2 regions of the Micromonospora xinjiangensis genome follow, and region 2 is predicted to be linked to the other one. Evidence: riboswitches for the same ligand, from Rfam matches in the RefSeq annotation. Region 2 holds a riboswitch; the other holds the start of a gene.

What was found. Region 2 has a riboswitch for thiamine pyrophosphate ahead of thiE (thiamine phosphate synthase). Riboswitches for the same ligand answer to the same signal wherever they lie in the genome.
Region 1: another riboswitch for thiamine pyrophosphate. It lies ahead of SM573_RS29225 (ECF transporter S component); the one in region 2 lies ahead of thiE (thiamine phosphate synthase).

Annotation. Positions count from the first base shown of each region.
Region 1 is NZ_JAXCFO010000013.1:8,744-16,456, reverse strand. Features, by position in the region: gene SM573_RS29240 (PHP domain-containing protein) at 1-152, opposite strand, end outside; gene SM573_RS29235 (energy-coupling factor transporter transmembrane component T family protein) at 287-1,087, opposite strand; gene SM573_RS29230 (ABC transporter ATP-binding protein) at 1,084-2,550, opposite strand; gene SM573_RS29225 (ECF transporter S component) at 2,649-3,239, opposite strand; TPP riboswitch at 3,315-3,419, opposite strand; gene SM573_RS29220 (alpha/beta fold hydrolase) at 3,493-4,323, shown strand; gene SM573_RS29215 (sugar isomerase domain-containing protein) at 4,391-5,140, shown strand; gene SM573_RS29210 (DUF6328 family protein) at 5,255-5,758, shown strand; gene SM573_RS29205 (acyl-CoA dehydrogenase family protein) at 5,898-7,713, shown strand, end outside.
Region 2 is NZ_JAXCFO010000002.1:526,315-534,027, forward strand. Features, by position in the region: gene SM573_RS09350 (ThuA domain-containing protein) at 1-2,023, opposite strand, end outside; TPP riboswitch at 2,322-2,430, shown strand; gene thiE (thiamine phosphate synthase) at 2,425-3,051, shown strand; gene thiO (glycine oxidase ThiO) at 3,048-4,400, shown strand; gene thiS (sulfur carrier protein ThiS) at 4,391-4,591, shown strand; gene SM573_RS09370 (thiazole synthase) at 4,597-5,367, shown strand; partial or broken gene SM573_RS09375 (thiamine phosphate synthase) at 5,424-6,011, shown strand; gene thiD (bifunctional hydroxymethylpyrimidine kinase/phosphomethylpyrimidine kinase) at 6,191-6,976, shown strand; gene thiC (phosphomethylpyrimidine synthase ThiC) at 6,994-7,713, shown strand, end outside.

The DNA.
Region 1 (7,713 bases), on a different contig from region 2:
GCGCCCAGCAGGCCGGCGCTGCGCAGGAAGCCGCGCCGGCTGAGGTCGGCGGGCGCGAGTTCCGCGTCCGGGACGCCGAGGTCCAGCGCCGGGGGTACGTCGCCGCCGGCTGCCGAGTCGTGATCGTGATGGTGCGCGTGGCCGTGGCCCATGTGCTGCTCCAGTCTGATCAGGAGAGTTGTCCGCCGGACAATCTCGTCCCGCCAGGGGAACAGCGCGTGTCCCGCGCGAGGCGCACATGCGAACATGCGCCTCCGAGCATGTCTGCGTCGCGGGCCGCGCCGACTCAACCGACCAGGGGGCGGAAGGTGCCGAGGAGCACGCTCACGGTCAGCGCGGCGGCGGCCAGGGCCACCGCGCCCGCCACCAGGAGGGTGTCGCCGGTGGTGAACCGTTGCCGGCGGGCGACCGTACGCGCAGTGCCGGAGTCGAAGCCCCGCGCGTCCATGGCGACCGCGAGCCGGGTGCCCCGGCGGATCGCGCCCACCAGCAGGGCGAACGCGGTCGAGACGAAGAGCCGGAGCTTCGCCACCGGGTTGCGCCCGGCGTCGACGCCGCGTGCCCGGCGGGCCATGCTCAGTGCCTGCCACTCCTGCCCGAGCAGCGGCACCAGCCGGAACGCCGCCAGCGCGCCGATCGCGAACCGGGCGGGCGCCTTCGCGTTCTGGATCAGCGCGTCGGCCAGGTCGGTCGGGTCGGTGGTGGCGAACACGATCACGCCGGGCAGCGCCACCGCGAACATCCGCAGCACGAGGCCGAGCGCGGTGAGCAGCACGCCCGAGGTGACCACGACCGGGCCGGCCTCGACCAGCACCCGCCCGGAGCGCTCGGCCGCGAAGAGCACGAGGGTGACGACGATGCCGAGGGCGCTCGCCAGCAACGGCCAGGCCCGGCGGGCCAGCACCCGGTAGCGCACACCGAAGAGCGGCAGCAGGGCCAACTCGACGGCGATGGCGATCGCCGGTGCCACCGGGTCGAGCGTGGCGACCAGGACGAACGAGAAGAGCAGCGCGGCGGCCAGCTTCGCCACCGGGTTGCGCCGGGCCAGGGGCGCTCCCGGCACCGCGACCGGTTCGAGGCTGATCACGGCTGCTCCCCGGGGTTGGCCGGCGGTGCGGCGTCCTCGGGGCCCCGCCGTGGTCGTGCCAGGGTGACCTGCCGGTCGGCCAGCGCGGCGACGAACTCCGCGTCGTGGGTGACGGTGACCACGCCGTGCCCGGCGTCGCGCAGGCCGGCGAAGAGGTCCACCAGCTCCAGCCACGTGCGCCGGTCCTGGCCGAACGTGGGCTCGTCGCAGACCAGCAGCCGGGGGGCGGTGGCCAGGGCGGTCGCGACACTGAGCCGCCGCGCCTCGCCGCCGGAGAGGGTGTACGGGTTGGCGGCGGCGAGCGTGGTCAGCCGCAGCCGGTCGAGCAGGTCGGCCACGGTGGAGCGCACCTCCGCCTCGGGGCGGCCGGTCCGGCGTGGTCCGAGGGCCAGCTCGTCGAAGACGGTGGTGGTGACGAACTGGTGCTCGGGGTCCTGGAAGACCGAGCCGATCCGGGTGGCCAGGGCCGGGGCGCGCCAACGGTGCGGTGCGGTGCGGGCGTCCCGGCCGGCCAGGTCCGGGCTCGCCGTCACCCGGCCGGTGCCGGGCCTGAGCAGCCCGCCGAGCAGCAGGGCCAGGGTGGACTTCCCGGCCCCGTTCGGGCCGAGCACGGCGAGCGCCTCGCCGGCGCGTACGTTCAGGTCGGTGGCGGCCAGGCGGGGCGGGAGGCCGAGCCGGTCGGCGGTGAGCAACAGGGGACCGGGGGCGGTGGCGGCGCGGCGCGGCGCCACCGTGCGGCCCGGCACCCACACCCCCTCGGCGGCGAGCGCGTCGCCGTGCGTCTCGAAGACCCCCGCGGGGCTGCCGTCGGCGCGGACGCCGCCACCGGGCTCCAGCACGACCACCCGGTCGACCAGCGGCAACGCCTCGGCCACCCGGTGCTCGACGAGGATGAGCGTGGTGTCGGCGTCCAGCGCGGCGGCGACGGCCGAGCGGACCAGCGCGGCGCCGGCCGGGTCCAGGTTGGCGGTCGGCTCGTCGAGCAGCAGCAGGCCCGGCCGCAGGGCGAGCGCCCCGGCCAGGGCGAGCCGCTGCTGCTCGCCGCCGGAGAGCGCGGCGGTGGGCCGGTCGCGGTGGTACGGGAAGCCGACCCGGCGCAGCGCCTCGTCGACCCGGGACCAGATCTCGTCGCCCGGCACGCCCCGGTTCTCCAGCCCGAACGCGACGTCGTCGCCGCAGCGGGCCATCACCAGTTGGCTCTCCGGGTCCTGGAAGACGACGCCGACCCGCTCCCGCCCCTTGCGGGGGTCGAGTCCGTCGATCTCGACGGTGCCCTCCTGCTCCCCGGAGTCCTCCGGCAGCAGCCCGGCGAGCGCGGCCAGCAGAGTGCTCTTGCCGGCGCCGGAGGGGCCGAGCAGCAGCACCCGCTCGCCGCTCTCGATCCGCAGGTCCACGCCGCGTACCGCCCAGCGCTTGCGCCCGGCGTGCCGCCACCCGAACCCCCGCAACGTCACCGCGCTCATGACACACCTCCTCCCGGCCTGGGCCGCATGATCAAGAGGTTTGCGTCAGGGTCGCGGCCCTCGTTGACGCAAACCTCCTGATCAACGGGGGCGGAGGGTCAGATGGCGGTGCGTTGGCGGCCGGCGGGGAAGCGGTCCAGGACGCCGGTGTTCGCCAGGGCACGGGTCAGCGCCCAGCCACCGACGCCGGCCACCACCGTGGCGCTCACCACGGTCAGCAGCGCGTACGGGATCCGGTAGCTGGTCAGGTCCGTCTCGACGTTCCAGTAGACGAAGTCGAAGATCGCCGCGCTGATGCCGGTGAGCGCCCCGGCCAGCAGGGCCGCCGGCAGCCGGAACGAGCGGTAGCGGAACGCCGCGAAGGCCAGCTCGGCGCCCACGCCCTGCATCAGGCCCTGGACGATCGTGATGCTCGCCCACTGGCTGCCCAGCAGGGCGGAGAGGATCGCGGCCACCGTCTCGCAGTAGAGGGCGGCGCCGGGCTTGCGGATGACCAGGCCACCCAGCACGGCCGGGACGAGCCACACCCCGTAGATCAGCGTCTGCGCCGGCGGGAAGAAGGCGAAGGCGGCGTCCGTGGCACTCCAGACCAGGTTCCAGGCCCAGAAGATGACGCCGAAGGCGACGGCGATCACGGACGCGACGACGATGTCGATCGTCCGCCAACGGTTGCTGTCGGTGGTTGCCATGTGATCACTCCCAGTTCGACCAGAGGAACCAGGAGAAGACGCACGCCGCGCCCGGTGTCACCGGACGGCGGCGCGGCTGGAGGTCGACCGAACTCCCTGCGCTGGCATTACCCAGATCAGGTTCGAGGGTCTGCGGGCGTGCCCGCACTCTCAGCGCTGTGCGCTCCCCTGTCGGATGTGAAGTTGGTACGCATGACGCTAGCACCGCCGGCGGGGACAGGCGATGCCGCCCGACCTGGGTAGGCTGCCGATCATGCGCATCGACGCCCGGGGTCTGGAGTTCGCGGTACGCGCCGGCGGCCCGGCGGGCGGTGCGCCCGCACTGTTGCTGCACGGTTTCCCGCAGCACGGCGGGGAGTGGGACGAGGTGACGCCGGTCCTGCACGCGGCCGGGCTGCGCACGTACGCGCCGGACCAGCGCGGCTACTCGCCCGGTGCCCGACCGACCGAGGTCGGGGCCTACCGGCTGCCGGAGCTGGTGGCCGACGCGGTGGCGCTGCTCGACGCGCTGGACGTGGAGGCGGCACACCTCGTCGGCCACGACTGGGGTGCGGTGGTCGCCTGGGCGGTGGCCGCGGCCCACCCCCGTCGGGTCCGTACGCTCACCGCGGTCTCGGTGCCGCACCCGGCCGCCATGGCGCACGCGCTCGCGCACGACCCGCGGCAGAAGCTGCGCTCGTCGTACATGGCCCTGTTCCGCCAGCCGGGCAAGGCCGAGACGGTGCTGCTCGCGATGCGCGCGGTGGCGCTGCGCCGGCTGCTCTCCGGGGTGGGCGACGCCACCCGGGTGGCGTCGTACGCGGAGCCGATGCGGGAGCCGGGCGCCCTGACCGGGGCGCTGAACTGGTACCGGGCGATGTCGGGCGCCGACCTGCGCGCGGTCGGGCCGGTGAGCGTGCCCACCACCTTCGTCTGGAGCGACCGGGACAGCGCGATCGGGCGCGCCGCCGCCGAGGCGTGCGCCGGGCACGTCACTGGCGACTACCGCTTCGTGGAGCTGGCCGGTGTGAGCCACTGGATCCCGGACGAGGCGCCGGGGGCGCTGGCCGAGGCGATCCTGGCCCGGGTCGGTGGGACGGCCTGAGCGGCGGGGGACAGGCGGCCGGCCGCGCACGGGTCGGCCGGACGACGAGCACGGGACGGAGGAGCGAATGACGCTGAGCGCCGAGAGCTACCTGACGGTGGTGACCGAGACGATGAACCGGGTGGCCACGAGCCAGCGCGCGGCGGTGACCCGCGCCGCCGACCTGATCGCCGAGGCGGTACGCGCCGACGGGGTGGTGCACGCCTTCGGCACCGGCCACTCCGAGGCGCTGGCGATGGAGATCGCCGGCCGGGCCGGCGGGCTGGTTCCCACCAACCGGATCGCCCTTCGCGACCTGGTGCTGGTCGGCGGCGCGCCGGCCGACGTGCTCGGTCCGAAGCTCGAACGCGAGCCCGAGGTGGCGCACCGTCTCTACGAGCTGGCCCCGGTCCGCCCGCAGGACGTCTTCGTGCTCGCCTCCAACTCCGGTGTGAACGGCGCGATGGTGGAGTTCGCGTCGATCGTGAAGAAGCACGGGCACGCCCTGATCGCCATCACCTCGGCCCAGCACTCCGGCCAGATGACGTCCCGGCACCCGTCCGGGCGCAAGCTCGCCGACTTCGCCGACGTGGTGCTCGACAACGGCGCCCCGTACGGTGACGCCACGCTGCCGCTGCCGGGCGGCGGCGCCGTCGGCGCGGTCTCCTCGATCACGGCGGCCCTGCTCGCGCAGCAGATCACCGTCGAGGTGGTGGCCCGACTGCTCGCCGCGGGGGAGCGGCCCCCGGTCTACCTCTCGGCGAACATCGCGGGCGGCGACGAGCACAACAACGCGCTCGAGGCCCGGTACGCCGGGCGCATCCGTCGCGGCGCCTGACCGCGGGCGCCCGACCCCGTCGTGAGTCGGTTTCACGCGACGGGTGATCGGGCATTGGCGTTGCTGCCGGCGGCCGGGACCCGCCGGCAGTAGCGTTCGGAGCGGAGGTAGCGCGTGTCCAAGGAGACCGAGAAGCAACGCTGGCAGCGCAACTTCGCCGATCTGCTCCAGGAACTGCGGGTGGCGCAGACCGGGGTGCAGATCCTCTTCGCCTTCCTGCTGACGCTGCCGTTCAGCAACGGCTTCACCCGGACGACCGCCTTCCAGAAGGACGTCTACGTCGTGGCGCTGCTGTCCGCGGCGGCCGCCACCGCGCTGATCATCTCGCCGGTGGCGTTCCACCGGGCGCTGTTCCGGCAAGGCCGCAAGCCGGAGCTGGTCCGGTTCGCCCACAAGATGGCCAGCGGTGGGTTGGCCTTCATGCTGGTCTCGATGGTCAGCGCGGTGCTGCTGATCACCGACTTCGTCCTGGACCGCCCGATCGCGTTCCTGCTGAGCGCGCTCACCGGCGTCTGGTTCCTGACGTTCTGGGCGCTGCTGCCGTTCGCGCGACGCAACTGGGGCGACGACGACATCGACGACGAGGACGACGACCCCCGTACGCTCACCGGCGACTGACTCCCGCCCGAACCGGTCCACGATCCGACGATCGCCGAAACTCGATCTTCACCGAGAGCTACCCCTGGGTAACACCCGGGGGTAGCGTGGCGTTTGTCGAGCACGTTGACGCAGCGGACCGAGGTTCGAGGGGGCAGCCGTGACCACGACGCAGAACAGCCGACCCGCGCCGGACGAGTCCGGCGGCGTTCCGGAGCGACCCGACACCGGCGGCGGCGTCGCCGCCCCGCTGCCGACGGAGGCGGGGCACGTCTCCGAGAAGGAGGCCCGCCAGGTCGCCGAGGCGGCCCGGGAGTCCACCTGGGACCGTCCCAGCTTCGGCAAGGAACTCTTCCTCGGCCGGTTCCGGCTCGACCTGATCGACCCGTGGCCACGGTCCGACGCCGACGAGGACGCCCGGGCCGAGGAGTTCCTCACCCGGCTGCGGGACTACCTGGTCACCGAGGTGGACGGCGAGGCGATCGAGCGGGACGCGCGCATCCCCGACGAGGTGTTCCACGGGCTGGCCCGCCTCGGCGCGTTCGGGATGAAGATCGACCGCGGGTACGGCGGCCTGGGGCTCAGCAACCTCCAGTACTGCCGGGCCCTGATGCTCGCCGGTTCGGTCAGCCCGGCGATCGGCGCGCTGCTCTCCGCCCACCAGTCCATCGGTGTGCCGCAGCCGCTGAAGATGTTCGGCACCGCCGAGCAGAAGCAGCGCTTCCTGCCCCGGCTGGCCGCCGGTGAGGTCTCCGCGTTCCTGCTCACCGAGCCGGACGTGGGCTCCGACCCCGCGCGGCTGGCCACCACCGCCGAGCCGACCGAGGACGGCACCGGCTACCGGCTCAACGGGGTGAAGCTCTGGGCGACGAACGGCACGGTGGCCACCCTGCTGGTGGTGATGGCGCGGGTGCCGGCGGCCGAGGGGCGGCGCGGCGGGATCACCGCGTTCGTCGTCGACGGTGACGCGGACGGCATCACGATCGAGCGGCGCAACGCCTTCCTCGGCCTGCGCGGCCTGGAGAACAGCCTCACCCGCTTCCACGACGTCTTCGTCCCGAAGGAGAACGTCATCGGCGGCGAGGGCAAGGGGCTCAAGATCGCCCTCACCACGCTCAACACCGGCCGGCTGTCGCTGCCGGCGATGTGCGTCGGCGCCGGCAAGTGGTCGCTGAACGTGGCCCGGCAGTGGGCCGCCGAACGGGTGCAGTGGGGCCGGCCGGTCGGCGAGCACGAGGCGGTGGCGCAGAAGCTCGCCTTCATGGCCGCCACCACCTACGGCATGGAGACCATGCTGGAGATCTGCTGCCGGCTCGCCGACGACGACCGCAACGACATCCGGATCGAGGCCGCGCTGGTGAAGCTCTACGCCAGCGAGATGGCCTGGCGGATCGCCGACGACCTCATCCAGATCCGTGGCGGCCGCGGCTACGAGACGGCCGAGTCGCTGGCCGCTCGCGGCGAGCGTCCGGCCGCGGTCGAGCAGATCCTGCGGGACCTGCGGATCAACCGGATCTTCGAGGGCTCGACCGAGATCATGCACCTGCTGATCGCCCGTGAGGCGGTCGACGCGCACCTCTCGGTGGCCGGGGACATCATCGACCCCGACGCGGGCCTGGGCCGCAAGGCGCGGGCGGGGGCACGGGCCGGCGTCTTCTACGCGAAGTGGCTGCCCACGCTCGCGGTCGGCCCGGGTCAGAGCCCCACGGCGTACGCCCGGTTCGGGCCGCTCGCGGGCCACCTGCGGCAGGTGGAGCGCGCCTCGCGCAAGCTCGCCCGGTCGACGTTCTACGCCATGTCGCGCTGGCAGGGCCGGATGGAGCGCAAGCAGGCGTTCCTGGGGCGCGTGGTGGACATCGGCGCGGAGCTGTTCGCGATGGCGGCGGTCTGCGTCCGGGCGTACGCCGAACGGGACACCCGGCCGGAGAACGTCGAGCTGGTCGATCTCTTCTGCCGCCAGGCGCGGGTGCGGGTCG
Region 2 (7,713 bases):
GCATCGTGTACATCTTCGACTGGTTCCACTCGCCGAAGAGCGCCTTGCCGTCGTAGTAGGCCGGCCACTTCCGGTCGGAGTCCAGGTCGGCGTCGTACCGGTAGACCGGGCCGCCCATCGGCGCGCCACCGCCCCCGATCTCGGGGAAGCGCGGGTTGCCGCTGTAGTCGTAGTCGACGGTGGCCGGGATCGCCGGCGGCAGCTGGGTGAGGCCGGTGTTGTTGGGGGAGTCGTTCACCGGCGCCGCGCAGTTGAACTTCGCGCCGCTCGGGCCGGACGGGAACTGGTAGTCGTTGTAGGCGTAGTTCGCCCCGGTGCAGTACGGCCAGCCGTAGTTGCCGGGGGCGCCCACGATGTTCCACTCCACCGTGCCCTCGGGCCCCCGGTCCGGGTTGGCGGCGCTGGCGTCGGGGCCGTAGTCGGCGACGTAGAGCGTGTCCGTGGCCGGGTCGATGCCGATCCGGAACGGGTTGCGGAAGCCCATCGCGTAGATCTCCGGCCGGGTCTTCTCCGTGCCGGGCGGGAAGAGGTTGCCGCTCGGCACCGTGTAGGTCCCGTCGTCCTCCGGGTGGATCCGGATGACCTTGCCACGCAGGTCGTTGGTGTTGCCGGAGGTGCGCTGGGCGTCGAAGTCCGCGCGCCCCGGCCGCTCGTCGATCGGGGTGAACGCGTTCGACTCGAACGGGTTGGTGTTGTCCCCGGTGGCCAGGTAGAGGTTGCCGGCCGAGTCGAAGACCATGCTCCCGCCCGCGTGGCAGCACGTGTTGCGCTGCGTGTCGACCCGCAGGACCTGCTTCTCGCTGGCCGGGTCGATGGTGTCGCCGGTCACGGTGAACCGGGACAGCAGGTTGCGGGCGATGCCGTCGTTCGGGGCGTAGTAGAGGTAGACCCAGTTGTTCGTGGCGAAGTCCGGGTCGAGCCGGATGCCGATGAGGCCGTCCTCGTTGCCGGTGAAGACGTCCAGGTCGACGGCGGTGACCGTGTTGCCGGTGTCCGGCTTCACGATCTGCACCCGCCCGTCGCGCTCGACGTAGAAGACCCGCCCGTCGGGGGCGACGTCCAGCTCCATCGGGTTGCTCGTGTTGCTGTCGAGCGTGACCTTCTCGAAGCTGGCGGTCAGCGAGGCGCCGCAGTCCGCGCCCGCCACGCCGGCCGCGGTCCGGATGCCACCCAGCAGGTGGGTGAGGAACTCCGGCTCCGCGTACGACTCGCGGGTGTGGCCGCCGCCCGTGTACCAGGAACGGCCGCCGTCGAAGTCCTGGCACCAGGCGATCGGGTGATCGGCGCCCATCGCGCCCGCGCCCGGCGAGTAGCTGGTCTCGTCGAGGCTGGCCAGCACGTGCACGTCGGGACGCGGGTTGGTCTGGTAGTTGTACCACTCGTCGAACCGCGACCACCGCGCCGGCAGCTCGGCGGTCGACGGGTGGGCGTGGTCCTCGACCTTGACCGTCGCCTGCTGGTTGGCCGGGTGGCTGGCGAAGTACGCGCCGACCAGGTCGCCGTACCAGGACCAGCTGTACTCGGTGTCCGACGCGGCGTGGACGCCCACGTAGCCGCCGCCGGCCTGGATGTAGCGCTCGAACGCCGCCTGCTGGTCGCCGTCGAGCACGTCGCCGGTGGTGGAGAGCCAGATGACCGCCTGGTACCTCGCCAGGTTCGCGTCGGTGAAGGCCCCGCCGTCCTCGGTGGTGTCCACCGTGAACCCGTGCTGCGCGCCGAGCTGCTGGATGGCGGCGATGCCGGTGGGGATGGAGTCGTGGCGGAACCCGGCCGTCTTGGAGAAGACCAGGACCGAGAAGGGCTCGTCGGCGGCGGGCGCCGCCTGGGGCAGGGCCTGCGTCACCGGCGTGGGCGCGGTCGCGGTGGCCGGCGTGAGGGCCGTCGCCGCGGCGGCTCGTGCGGTGGCCGGTGCGGCGGCCGGGGCCGCCTGCGCGGCCGGTGCGCCGAGCAGGGCCGTGGCGGTGACGGCGAGGGAGAGCAGGGTCGCGGTGAGCGGTATTCGGGCACGACGAGTGCGGGACACTCCGCCTCCTATGTCGCGGTGGACAGGGGATCGCGGGGGTCGGCTCGCCGAAGACCGTCCCGGGTGGACTCGGCGCGGGCACCGGGCCAGGGTGTCCGCACCATGATTTATGTCGAATCGCTGAACAAATTAATCCGGGTTGATGCGTGTCCGGCAAGATGCCGGATGGTAACGGTTTCGCAACACGGGGCGACAATCCGAACAGGACCACATGAAGTGCCCGCCCGATCTCATCGGGTGAGGTTGTCGCCCGGCTCACCTTGGCAGGGCCACCGGGTCTGTCGTACGGTGACCGGGCACGTGACCCACGGGAGCCCGGTGCACCGGGCTGAGAGGGGGGCTGGTAGCCCCCGACCGTCGAACCTGATCCGGGTAATGCCGGCGCAGGGAGGAGTGTTGCCATGCCGTCCCTGGGGCGACTGCATCTCATCACCGACACCCGACCCGGGCGTGATCCGCTCACCGTCGTCCGGGCCGCTCTGACGGCGGCCCGCGAGGAGCTGGTCGTGCAGGTCCGGGTCGAGGACTCCGCCACCGACCGCGAGGCGTACGACCTGGCCCAGCGGGTGATCGCGCTCTGCGCCCCGTACGGGGCGACCTGCCTGGTCAACGACCGCCTGCACGTGGCGCTGGCGGTCGGTGCCGCCGGCGGGCACGTCGGCGCGGACGACCTGCCCGTCGCCGCCGCCCGCCGGGTGCTCGGCCCGATGGCCGTGCTCGGCGCCACCGCCCGCGAACCGGTCACCGGCGCCGACGCGGTCGCCGCCGGCGCCGGCTACCTGGGCGTCGGTCCCTGTCATCCCACGGCCACCAAGGAGGGCCTGCCACCGCCGATCGGCGCGGCGGGCGTCCGGGCCGTCGCCGAGGCGGTCCCCGTCCCCGTGATCGCCATCGGCGGCGTGACCGCGGCGAGCGTGCCGGCGTTGCGCGCGGCCGGGGCGTACGGGGTGGCCGTGGTCGGGGCCGTCTCCGGCGCCGCCGATCCGGCCCGCGCCACCACCGAGCTGATCGCGGCGCTGACGTGCTGAGCGCCCGGTCCACGTCGACCCCTGACGACGACGTGGCCCGGGCGGACGTGGCGGTGGTGGGTGCGGGGCCGATCGGCCTCGCCGTCGCCTGGCGCTGCGCCGCCCGTGGACTGCGGGTGACCGTGCACGACCCCGCCCCGGGCTCGGGGGCGTCGGCGGTCGCCGCCGGCATGCTCGCCCCGGTCGCCGAGGCGTACTTCGGCGAGCGGGAACTCACCGGGCTGCTGCTGGAGTCGGCCGCCCGCTGGCCGGCGTTCGCCGCCGACCTGGCCGAGGCGGCCGGCGTGCCCCTCGGCTACCGCACCGACGGCACCCTCCTGGTCGGGCTGACCGCCGACGACCTCGCCGAGGCGCGGCGGCTCTGGGCCTACCAGAGTGATCTCGGGCTGCCGGTGACCCCGCTGCGCGCCTCCGAGCTGCGCGACCGGGAGCCGGCGCTGGCCCCGCGGGTGCGCGGCGGCGCGCTGGCGGCCACCGATCACCAGGTCGACCCGCGGCTGCTGCTCCCCGCGCTGCGCACCGCCGCCGAGCGGGCCGGCGCGGTGCTCGTGCCCGCACCCGTCGCACGCCTGGCCGATGTGGACGCCACGGTCACGGTGGTGGCGGCCGGCTGCGGTGCGGCCGCCCTCACCGGGCTTCCGGTCCGACCCGTGAAGGGGCAGGTGCTCCGGCTGCGCGCGCCCGGCGGCGCCGCGCCGTGCTTCCGGCACGTGATCCGGGGGTACGCCGACGGCGAGCCGGTCTACCTGGTGCCCCGGGACGGCGGCGAGGTCGTGGTCGGCGCCACCGTCGAGGAGCGCCGCGACACCGACGTCTCCGCCGGGGCGGTGCTGCGGCTGCTCCGCGCCGCCGTGGACCTGGTGCCGGAGCTGGCCGAGTACGACCTCGTCGAGACGGCCGCCGGCCTGCGGCCCGGCACACCCGACAACGGCCCGATCATCGGCCCGCTGCCCGGCCGGCCCGACGTGCTGGTGGCCACCGGGCACCACCGGCACGGCATCGTGCTCACCCCGCTCACCGCCGATCTCGTCGCCGACCTGGTGACCGGAGGGCCGCCCGATCCGCTGCTCACCCCGTTCATGCCGGACCGGTTCACCGACCGGCCCGCCTCGCGGTCGGCCGGCCCGGTGTCGGCACGCTCCGCGCCGGTCGGCTCGGCCGGGCCGGCACCGGGCGGGCCGGCGGGTTCCGGGCCGACCGGTTCGGCGGAGTCCGTGTCAAGCGGGCCGTCCGGGCCGGTGCCGGGCGGGCCGGTGGGGACCGTGTCGGGCGGGTCGGCGCGGGCCGGCACCGCGGCCGGTGGCGGCGGTGGACGTGACGAGACGGAGGAGGGGAACCCGTGGAACTGACGGTGAACGGCGCCGGGCGGACGCTGCCCGGCGGTGCGACGGTGGCCGACCTGGTCCGCGAGGTCACCCCGCAGCAGCGCGGGGTGGCGGTCGCGGTCAACGGTGAGGTCGTGCCACGGACCGGGTGGCCGGCGACGGTGCTGCGCGACGGTGACCGGGTCGAGGTGCTCAGCGCCGCCCAGGGCGGGTGAGCGACATGGGCTTCCAGCTCGGCGGGGTCACCCTCGCCTCGCGGCTCATCCTCGGCACCGGCGGCGCGGCCAACCTGCGCGTGCTGGAGGAGGCCATCCGCGCGTCCGGCACCGAGCTGGTCACGCTGGCCCTGCGCCGGGTGGACACCGCGCCCGGTATGGGCGGCGGGCTGCTGGACCTGTTGGACCGGTGCGGCGTACGGCTGCTGCCCAACACGGCGGGCTGCTACACGGCCGTCGAGGCCGTCAAGGTCGCCCGGCTGGCCCGGGACGCGTTCGACACCGACTGGATCAAACTGGAGGTGATCGGCGACGAGCGAACCCTGCTCCCGGACGGCGTGGAGCTGCTGCGCGCCGCCGAGGAGCTGGCCGCCGACGGGTTCACCGTGCTGGCGTACACCAGTGACGACCCGGTGCTCGCCCGGCGCCTCGCGGACGTGGGCTGCGCCGCCGTCATGCCCGCGGGAGCGCCGATCGGGTCGGGGCTCGGCGTGACCAACCCGCACCACATCCGGCTCATCCGGCAGAGCGTCGACGTGTCGGTGATCCTGGACGCCGGCGTCGGCACCGCGTCCGACGCGGCCCTCGCCATGGAGCTGGGCTGCGACGCGGTGATGCTGGCCAGCGCGGTGACGAGGGCCGCCGATCCGGTGGCGATGGCCACCGCCATGCGGTACGCCGTCGAGGCCGGGCGGCTGGCCGCCGGCGCCGGTCGGATCCCCCGCCGGCACCACGCCCTCGCCTCCACACCGGACGAGGGCAGGCCGGAGCTGTGAACGCCTCATCGGATCTCGGTGCGGGAGGGCCGCTGGAAGGGCGCCTTCTCACCACGATCTCGACGGTGCCGTCCGGGATTGTCCTGCTCACCGATCGGTGGCAGGCCCGGGGGGCGGTGACGGAGGTGGTCGCGGCGGCGGTGGCCGGGGGCGTGCGCTGGGTCGTGCTGCGCGAGAAGGACCTGCCTCGGGCCGAGCGCGCCGCCCTCGCCGCCGACCTTCGCCCGATCCTCGCCGGAGCGGGCGGCAGGCTGATCGTCGCCGGCCCCGACCCGCTCGGCGGCGACGCCGTCCACCTCCCCGCCGCCGGCCCCTATCCGCCCCCGCGCCTGGGTCTGGTCGGCCGCTCCTGCCACGACGAGACGGAGCTGGGCCGGCTGTCCACCGAGGACTACGCCACCCTCTCGCCCGTCTACCCCACGCGGACCAAACCCGGCCACGGCCCGCCCCTGCACCCGGACGGGCTCGCCGCGCTGATCGCGCGGTGCCCCGTCCCGGCCCTGGCCCTCGGCGGGGTGGAGACCCCCGGGCAGGTGCGGCGGTGCGTGGGGGCCGGCGCCGTCGGGGTGGCCGTACTCGGCGCGATCATGCGCGCCGAAGACCCGGCGACGACAGCCCGCAGGTTGACCGCCGCCTTCGACGCGGCCCCGCGCCCGGCGGCACCGAGCCGGCACGACCGGACGGCGGGCCGCCCGCTGGGGTCACCGCCGACCGCGCCCACCGAGGGATCGCGGCCGAGCGTGCCCGCGGCGGAGTTTCGCCCGACCGTCCGGAGCGGGCCCGACCGGCCATGGCCCTCGCACGGGAGCATCGGAGGAGACACGTGACCCCACCGACCGTCCTCACCATCGCCGGGTCCGACTCCGGTGGGGGAGCGGGCATCCAGGCCGACCTCAAGGTCTTCGCGGCACTCGGGGCGTACGGCACGAGCGTCGTCACCGCGGTGACCGCGCAGAACACGCGGGGCGTCGACGCGGTCCTGCCGCTGCCGCCGGCCACCGTCACCGACCAGGTGGAGAGCGTGCTAGCCGATTTCGCCGTACGCGCGGTGAAGACCGGGATGCTCGGCTCACCGGCCGTCGCCGACGCGGTCGCCGCCGTGGCCCGGGACGGGCGGCTGCCGCACCTCGTCGTCGATCCGGTGCTGGTCGCCACCAGCGGGCACACACTCGGCGTCGTCGCCGCCGTCGAGCGGCTGCTGCCGTACGCCCGCGTGGCGACACCGAACTGCGCGGAGGCCGCGGCCATCACCGGACGCCAGGTGACCACGGTCGAGGAGATGGCCCGGGCCGCCGAGGCACTGGCCGCCGGTGGCCCGGCGCACGTGGTGGTCACCGGCGGCGACCTCGACGGCGGCGAGGCGGTCGACGTGCTGCACGGCGACGGGAGCACCACCGTGCTGCGCGCACCCCGGGTCGACACCCGGCACACCCACGGCACCGGCTGCTCGTTCTCGGCGGCGGTCGCCGTGCGGCTGGCGCTGGGCGACCCGGTGCCGGCCGCGGTCGCCGCCGCCAAGGAGTACGTGACCCGCGCGCTGACCGGCGCGCGGCGCTGGGAGTTGGGCGCGGGACGCGGCCCGCTGGACCACTTCGGCTGGTCCGCTTGATCACCAGGGAGGGTGTCATGCAGGCACGACGCAAGGTGTACGTGGAAGGGTCCCGGCCCGACGTCCGGGTGCCGTTCGCCGAGGTGACCCTCACCGGGGACAACCCACCGGTACGCCTCTACGACACGTCCGGGCCGGGCTCGGACCCGCGGGTCGGGCTTCCGCCGCTGCGCGGACCGTGGATCGCCGAGCGGGGCGACGTGGCCCCGGTACGCGGCGCCGGCACCCCGCTCGCCGGTCTCGACGGGCGACGCCCGACGCAGCTCGCGTACGCCCGGGCGGGCGTCGTGACGCCGGAGATGGAGTTCGTGGCGATCCGCGAGGGCGTGGCGCCCGAGTTCGTCCGCGACGAGATCGCCGCCGGCCGGGCGGTGCTGCCCCTCAACGTGAACCACCCGGAGTGCGAGCCGGCCATCATCGGCAAGGCGTTCCTGGTCAAGGTCAACGCCAACATCGGCACCTCGGCGGTCAGCTCCTCGGTCGAGGAGGAGGTGGAGAAGCTGACCTGGGCGACCCGGTGGGGCGCGGACACCGTCATGGACCTCTCCACCGGCAAGCGGATTCACGAGACCCGGGAGGCGATCGTCCGCAACTCGGCGGTGCCCATCGGCACCGTGCCTATCTACCAGGCGTTGGAGAAGGTCGGCGGCGACCCGGTGAAGCTCAGCTGGGAGGTGTTCCGGGACACCGTCGTCGAGCAGGCGGAGCAGGGCGTCGACTACATGACCGTGCACGCC